Saccharicrinis fermentans DSM 9555 = JCM 21142: one gene and its partner. Each later gene encodes a partner of the first gene's protein in a complex. Links are inferred from orthologs where the notes say so. Each region holds a gene or a part of one and is shown in the gene's direction. Other genes may lie near its edges.

Region 1 (4,635 bases):
TTACTTAGGTGAAAGGAAGTGTCTATTTTATAAAAATAGCTCAACTATTCTTGTTCTTATGGGACTGAAGCAAGAAAGATATTTGGGGATGAGATGATGTGTTTAATAAATAAATCAATGATCTCTTATCTATTATCTCTCATGTAAAAGTCTTTTTTATTACATTTGTCGTCGTTAGAATTTCGGTATAGCAAATGAAGAAAGATTTTTCACGATTTAAGGTTTTGGGTATCACTCTGTTAGTGACGGTGTCGTCATGTGTGGGGGGTACGTTAGATCTGAATGCCGAAACTCTACGCAGCTATGGGTTTGAGTTTGATATTTCTTCTGCCGATAAGATAAAAGGTGTAGGTAAGTATAAAAGAGTAAGAAGTTTTTCGGGCTCAAAATCAAAAATCACCCGTCTAATTGAATCTGGAAGAACGCACATGGCCGTCCCTGGTCTGTCGGTTGATTATTGTCCTATTGTATTTTATTTGAGGTTTGAACACTATTTGATACCTCTTATTCATAAAAAAATTATTGTTGGAATACTATTCTATTCCGATTCTTTTCATGGAGTTCATTTTCATAATCGGGCAGGACCTCTTTCTTGTTGATTCTTAAAAGAATCGTTAACGATTGGTTTTTTCTATAAAACATTACAAAGTACCTAATTTTTGAGATAGATACCTGCGTGTTCTATTTCTGTATATTTAAAAATAAGCATGGCATTTATAAATAACATGGTTACCAAATTGTTTGGTAGCAAATATGAAAGAGATTTAAAAGAATTAAATCCAATAGTAGAATTAGTAAAAAAGGTTTCTCCTGAGCTTGAAAAGTTGAGCAATGACGAATTACGTCAACGGAGTAACGATTTAAGGACTAGGATAAGCGCCTATATAAAGGACGATCAGGATAGGGTAGCTGAGTTAAGGGCAAAAACGGAAGATGGTTCTGTTGGTATTACAGAAAGGGAAAAGATTTATGCTGAGATTGATGCAATAGAAAAGGAGATCGATGATAAATTAGAGAAAATATTAGGTGATATTCTTCCTGAAGCTTTTGCTATATTAAAAGATACCGCCCGTCGTTTAACTGAGAATTCAACCATTGAAGTTACAGCTACTGATTTTGATAGAGACTTGGCAGCAGTGCACGATTTTGTAGAGATAGAAGGAGATAAGGCCATCTGGTATAATTCTTGGGAAGCAGGAGGAACTAAGGTTACCTGGGAGATGATTCACTATGATGTGCAGTTGTTTGGTGGGGTAGCGCTTCATCAGGGAAAAATTGCTGAGATGGCAACAGGTGAGGGTAAAACATTGGTGGCTACACTTCCTGTGTTTTTGAATGCACTTACTGGACGTGGTGTGCATGTGGTGACGGTGAATGATTACCTGGCCAAACGTGACTCCGAATGGATGGGGCCCTTGTATCAGTTTCATGGTCTTTCGGTAGATTGTATTGATAAGCACCGCCCTAACTCCAATGAACGTCGTAAAGCTTATAATAGTGATATCGCATTTGGTACCAATAATGAATTTGGTTTTGATTACCTGCGTGATAATATGGCGATATCACCAGAGGATTTGGTGCAACGTAAGCATAATTATGCGATTGTGGATGAGGTTGACTCCGTGTTGATTGACGATGCCCGTACGCCATTGATTATTTCAGGACCTGTTCCCAAGGGTGATGATCAGCTTTTTGAAGAATTGAAACCTAAAGTGGAGCGCTTAGTGGAAACACAGCGCCAACTGGTTTCAAGTATATTGGTGGATGCCAAAAAGAAATTAAAGTCAAATGATAAAAAAGTAGTTGAAGAGGGATCGTTGCTCCTGCTTCGCGCTTATAAGGGATTGCCTCGTAATAAACCTTTGATTAAGTTCTTGAGTGAGCCAGGTATGAAGGCTCATATGTTGAAGACAGAGAACTTTTACATGCAGGAGAATAATAAGAATATGCATGTGGTTACTGATCCCTTATATTTTGTGATTGACGAGAAGCATAATTCTATAGAATTAACAGATAAAGGAATCGATATTATTACAGGAGATTCTGATGATCCTAACTTTTTTGTGTTGCCTGATATTGGTTCAGAAATCGCAGAGTTAGAAAAATCAGAATTGGATGAGAAAGAGAGACTGGCCAAAAAAGATGAGTTATTACAAAGTTATGGTGTGAAATCAGAACGTGTGCATACCATCAACCAGTTACTCAAAGCTTATACTTTGTTTGAAAAAGACACAGAGTATGTAGTGATGGATAACAAGGTGAAGATTGTAGATGAGCAGACTGGTCGTATTATGGAAGGCCGTCGTTACTCGGATGGATTGCACCAGGCAATTGAGGCTAAAGAACGTGTGAAGGTGGAGGCAGCCACGCAAACTTATGCTACCATTACGCTTCAGAATTATTTTAGGATGTATCGTAAGTTGGCCGGTATGACCGGAACGGCTCAAACTGAAGCAGGAGAATTGTGGGATATTTACAAGTTAGACGTGGTGGTGATACCTACCAATAAACCTATAGCCAGAGACGATAGGGATGATAAGGTGTACAAAACCAATCGTGAAAAATATAATGCCGCTATTGAGGAAATTGTTGATCTTGTAAAACAAGGACGTCCTGTACTGGTGGGTACTACCTCTGTAGAAATATCTGAGCTGTTAAGTCGAATGTTGAAAATACGAGGTATTAAACACAACGTATTGAATGCTAAATTACACCAACGTGAGGCTGATATTGTTGCGGAAGCAGGAGGTAGTGGAGTGGTTACCATTGCAACCAATATGGCGGGTCGTGGTACCGATATTAAACTTTCTGAAGAAGTAAAAGCGGCTGGTGGTCTGGCTATTGTAGGTACTGAACGTCATGAATCGCGCCGTGTGGATCGTCAGTTGAGAGGACGTGCCGGTCGTCAGGGTGATGTGGGTAGTTCTCAGTTTTTTGTGTCCCTGGAGGATAACTTGATGCGCTTGTTCGGTTCAGATAGAATCGTGAAATATATGGATAGGTTAGGTGTTGAGGATGGTGAAGTGATTCAACATTCCATGATTACCAAATCGATAGAGCGTGCACAGAAAAAAGTAGAAGAAAATAACTTTGGTATTCGTAAGCGATTATTGGAGTATGATGATGTGATGAATTCGCAACGAGAGGTGATTTATACCAAACGTAGACACGCCCTCTATGGGGAGCGTATTCAAGTGGACTTGTCTAATATGATTTATGATACATGTGAAAGCATGATCAGTGAACATCATAGTAATGCCGACTATGAAGGTTTCGAGATGGATTTGATACGTGTGTTCTCTGTATCTTCACCTTTTGGAAGCCAAGAGTTTTTGAAGGGTAATCCTGCTGAATTGGCGGATAAACTTTATAGAGATGTATGGAGTGCATACCAGCGTAAAATAGAAGCTATTGCGGCTCAAGCAATGCCTGTTATTAAGGATGTGTATGAAACAAAATCGCAGCAATATCAAAATATAGTGGTTCCATTTACTGATGGACAAAGGATTATGCAGGTTACAACAAACCTTAAAAAAGCATACGAGTCAAATGGTGCTGAGTTGGTGAAATCCTTCGAAAAATCGATTATCCTGATGACTATTGATAATGCATGGAAGGAACATTTGCGTGAGTTGGATGATTTGAGGACGGCTGTTCAGAATGCCTCCTACGAACAAAAAGATCCTTTGTTGATTTATAAGTTCGAGTCTTTTGAGTTGTTTAAGACCATGCTTGATCAGGCCAATAAGGATGTGGTTTCGACTTTGGTAAAAGCCAGTATCCCAGTTCAGGATCCGGACGAAATCAGACAAGAAGAGGTTCGTAAGCGCCAGGACCTGAGTAAACTTACTGCCAGTAGACAGGGCTTTGATGGTAATGGTGGAGAAAGGAAAGAGAAACCGAAGGCTGAGCCAATTCGTGTAGAGAAAAAAGTGGGAAGAAACGAACCTTGTCCTTGTGGCAGCGGTAAAAAGTATAAGCAGTGTCATGGGAAAGGGCAATCTGCGCAAGCCTAATGCAATAGTGAGTTCTGTTGGAATTCAAGTGGCTTCTTTGGAGGTTCAAAATAATATGTTTGATTGTTGGGAGATTTTAGAATAAAGTCTCCCTCCCTGCCGTATTGCAGGTTATCTTTTATCTAAATAAGTAAAATTTTATGATACTTGACTTTGTTACCTGGACCGTAAAACCCGAAATATTCTCATGGGGTCCTATATCTGTACGATATTATGGATTGTTTTTTGCCATCGCTTTTATGTTGGGTTATCAACTGATGGAAAAGATGTTTAAGTGGGAAAAAATTCCATTGCCCTGGTTGGAGAAATTGTTTATGTATGTGGTAATAGCCACCATTGTGGGAGCTAGATTGGGGCATGTGTTTTTTTATGGTTGGGATTATTATTCACAACATTTGGACGAGATACTTATGGTGTGGAAAGGTGGTCTGGCTAGTCATGGTGGTGCCTTGGGAATTGTAATTGCCATCATTATATATTCTAAAAAAGTCACAAAGAAATCACCTATATGGACTTTGGATCGCGTGGTTATACCAACAGCTCTTGCTGCCTTTTTTATTCGAATGGGTAACCTGATGAATTCTGAAATATACGGGCATGCTACAGATGTGCCTTGGGC
Region 2 (3,330 bases), 1.2 Mb from region 1 along the record:
GTAAGAAGTAATAACGACCTTGAGTTAAAGGATAGGTTAGTTGCCATTAACCGTGTAACCAAGGTTACCAAGGGTGGTAGAACTTTTAGTTTTTCTGCTATAGTTGTAGTTGGTAACGAAAATGGCATCGTAGGCTGGGGCTTAGGTAAAGCTAACGAAGTAACAACTGCAATAGCAAAAGGTGTGGAAGCCGCTAAAAAGAATCTAGTGAAAGTTCCTGTTTTTAAAGGAACAATACCTCACGAACAGTATAGTAAGTTTGGTGGAGCTAGCGTTTTTATGAAGCCTGCTTCTCACGGTACCGGGGTTAAAGCCGGTGGTGCGATGCGTGCTGTACTTGAAAGTGTTGGCGTAACGGACGTTTTGGCTAAGTCAAAAGGTTCATCAAACCCACATAACCTTGTAAAAGCTACTATTAATGCACTTAAGGAATTAAGAGACGCTCAAACGGTAGCTCAGCATAGAGGTGTTACGTTAGACAAAGTATTTAACGGATAAGGATAGCAAAAATGGCTAAAATAAAAGTAACTCAAGTTAAGAGTAAAATCGGTTCTACCGAACGTCAAAAAAGAACTTTGACGGCTCTTGGACTAACAAAAATTAATGCAACCAAAGAATTTGAGGCAACACCTCAAATTCTTGGTATGGTTGAAAAGGTGAGACACCTGGTTAGTATAGAAAAATAATTGATAACGAATTAAGTTAAATTTAGATATGGACTTAAGTAATTTAAAACCTGCAGAAGGTTCTACCAAAACAAGAAAAAGAATTGGTAGAGGACAAGGTTCTGGCCATGGTGGTACATCCACTCGTGGACATAAGGGTGCCAAGTCCAGATCTGGTTATTCAAGAAAAATTGGTTTCGAGGGTGGTCAAATGCCTTTACAGAGACGTGTTCCTAAATTCGGGTTTAAAAACATCAACAGGGTGGACTACAAGGCAATAAATATTGACTTGTTACAACAACTTGCCGAAAAGAACAATTTGTCTGTAATTGACGTGGACGTTCTTCGCGAAGCCGGATTTATCAGCAAGAATGACCGGGTGAAGATTCTTGGTAACGGAAATATTACTGCCAAAATTGAAGTGAAAGCTCATGCCTTTTCTAAATCAGCGGTGAGCGCAATCGAAGCGGCTCAAGGAACCGTTGTTAAACTGTAAATCACAATGAAACTGATCGAAACAATTCGCAACATTTGGAAAATTGAGGATCTTAAATCTCGTATTCTTACAACAATAGGACTGGTATTGGTTTACCGTTTAGGTTCTTTTATTGTATTGCCGGGTATTGATCCAACTCAATTAAGTGCATTAAAAGACCAAACTGCTGAAGGCGTTATGGGACTGTTAGATATGTTCTCAGGAGGTGCATTCTCTAATGCATCTATATTTGGCTTAGGTATTATGCCTTACATATCTGCATCTATTGTTATTCAACTTCTAGGAATCGCTGTTCCTTATTTTCAAAGGCTACAGCGTGAGGGCGAAAGCGGTAGACGTAAGATTAACCAGATTACACGTTATCTTACAGTTATCATACTATTGTTTCAATCACCAGCTTATTTGGCTAACCTTCCTGATGTAGCCGTTTCTTCTAATGGATTGATGTTTAGAATTACATCAATTGTCATACTTACAGCAGGTACTATGTTTGTAATGTGGTTAGGAGAGCGTATTACAGAAAAAGGAATTGGTAATGGTATATCACTGATTATTATGATCGGTATTATTGCCAGACTGCCATTTGCTGCTGTAGCAGAATTCGTATCTCGTCTTGAAGAAGGAGGCGGTTTGGTGATGTTGTTGATTGAGATTGTAGTTCTTTTCTTTGTGTTTGCAGGAACAATTTTGTTGGTACAGGGAACACGTCGTATTCCCGTGCAGTACGCTAAGCGTATTGTCGGAAATAAGCAATACGGCGGAGTTCGTCAATACATACCTTTGAAAGTGAATGCTGCTGGTGTAATGCCTATCATTTTTGCTCAGGCAATTATGTTTGTGCCTATTACATTGGCCGGATATGTAGGAGATGGTGGTAATAGTTGGTTTACATCGATGTTTGCCGATTTTACCGGAATTGGGTATAATGTTACATTTGCCTTTTTAATCATTGCCTTTACATACTTTTATACAGCTATTACAATCAATCCAACGCAGATGGCAGAGGACATGAAAAGAAATGGCGGTTTTATTCCCGGTGTGAAACCAGGAAAAAAAACCGTTGATTTTCTGGATTCAGTTATGTCTAAAATCACGCTGCCAGGATCGGTGTTCTTAGCTTTGGTGGCAATATTACCTGCTTTTGCAATGATTGCAGGTGTGGATAGGATGTTTGCTCAGTTTTATGGAGGTACTTCTCTGTTGATTCTTGTGGGTGTTGTGCTGGATACATTACAACAAATAGAGAGTCACTTGTTGATGCGTCACTACGACGGATTGATGAAATCAGGAAGAATTAAAGGTAGAACTGGTGGTGGACCTGCTGTTTACTAATTAATGAGAGGTCGTTCTTAAAATGATATATCTTAAAACAGACGAGGAAATTGAGTTACTTCGACAAAGTAACATGTTAGTAGCTAAAACACTTGGTGAGGTAGCTAAAATTATCAAACCCGGTGTTACTACCCTGGAACTGGATAGAGTGGCCGAGGAATTTATTAGGGATAATGGTGGTATCCCTGGTTTTTTAGATTACCAGGGATTTCCCAATACCCTTTGTACTTCGGTGAATGAACAAGTAGTACATGGAATACCTAATAATAAGCCATTGGAAAATGGTGATATTGTTTCGGTGGATTGTGGCGTATTGAAAAACGAATTTTATGGTGATTCGGCCTATACTTTCGAGGTGGGCGAAGTAAGTCAAGAAAAAAGAGATTTGTTGTTGACTACCAAAGAAGCACTTTATAAAGGAATTGAAAATGCAGTGGCCGGTAAGCGCTTGGGCGATATTGGAAATGCAGTGCAGCGACATAGTGAAGCCAGAGGTTATTCGGTGGTGCGCGAAATGGTAGGACATGGGGTTGGAAGAAACCTTCATGAAGCACCTGAAGTACCTAATTATGGTAGAAGAGGTAATGGTACCTTATTGAAGCCAGGAATGGTCATAGCCATTGAGCCAATGATTAATTTAGGTAAGCGTAATATTGTTCAGGAAAACGACGGTTGGACCATCAGGACGATCGATAAAAAGATATCAGCTCACTTCGAACACACTGTTGCAGTGGGAAAAAGTGAGGCAGATATACTTTCTAGTTTTAAATTTGTCGAAGAAATATTAACTTTGCAGTCTGAAAATTAAAAAAAAGGTAATATATTATGGCTAAACAA

What was found.
Region 2: the proteins of secA (region 1) and secY are in contact, whole or in part, in a crystal structure (PDB 3DIN), measured with the Thermotoga maritima proteins. The link is inferred for Saccharicrinis fermentans DSM 9555 = JCM 21142 from one-to-one orthologs. Residues at the interface, in WP_004082002.1 of Thermotoga maritima: Glu261, Ala262, Arg263, Lys300, Ala301, Arg302, Thr303, Ile304, Ile305, Leu323, Tyr324, Asp325, Pro326, Val329, Ser330, Tyr333, Ile336, Lys340, Phe345, Val349, Glu363, Phe364, Tyr374, Ser375, Gly376, Gly377, Glu393, Ile395, Thr482, Ser483; in WP_004081795.1 of Thermotoga maritima: Glu108, Gly109, Glu110, Glu111, Ala236, Glu237, Arg238, Arg239, Ile240, Thr241, Ile242, Gln243, Tyr244, Ala245, Arg246, Arg247, Val248, Thr249, Gly250, Arg251, Arg252, Val253, Tyr254, Gly256, Ala257, Ser258, Thr259, Tyr260, Leu261, Pro262.

Annotation. Positions count from the first base shown.
Region 1 is NZ_KI912107.1:2,527,378-2,532,012, reverse strand. What follows is about bases 320-4,216. They hold secA (preprotein translocase subunit SecA), read left to right. Parts: upstream 320-707; coding sequence 708-4,016; downstream 4,017-4,216. Other genes in these bases: lgt (prolipoprotein diacylglyceryl transferase), read left to right, coding at 4,157-4,216; CYTFE_RS0110070 (hypothetical protein), read left to right, coding at 320-599. Outside these bases: more of CYTFE_RS0110070, read left to right, coding at 195-319; more of lgt, read left to right, coding at 4,217-4,635. UniProt on the Escherichia coli protein: Required for protein export, interacts with the SecYEG preprotein conducting channel.
Region 2 is NZ_KI912107.1:3,681,445-3,684,774, reverse strand. Bases 369-3,330 are described here. They hold secY (preprotein translocase subunit SecY), read left to right. Parts: upstream 369-1,167; coding sequence 1,168-2,493; downstream 2,494-3,330. Other genes in these bases: infA (translation initiation factor IF-1), read left to right, coding at 3,319-3,330; map (type I methionyl aminopeptidase), read left to right, coding at 2,516-3,301; rplO (50S ribosomal protein L15), read left to right, coding at 715-1,161; rpmD (50S ribosomal protein L30), read left to right, coding at 510-686; rpsE (30S ribosomal protein S5), read left to right, coding at 369-498. Also shown: more of rpsE, read left to right, coding at 1-368. UniProt on the Escherichia coli protein: The central subunit of the protein translocation channel SecYEG. Consists of two halves formed by TMs 1-5 and 6-10.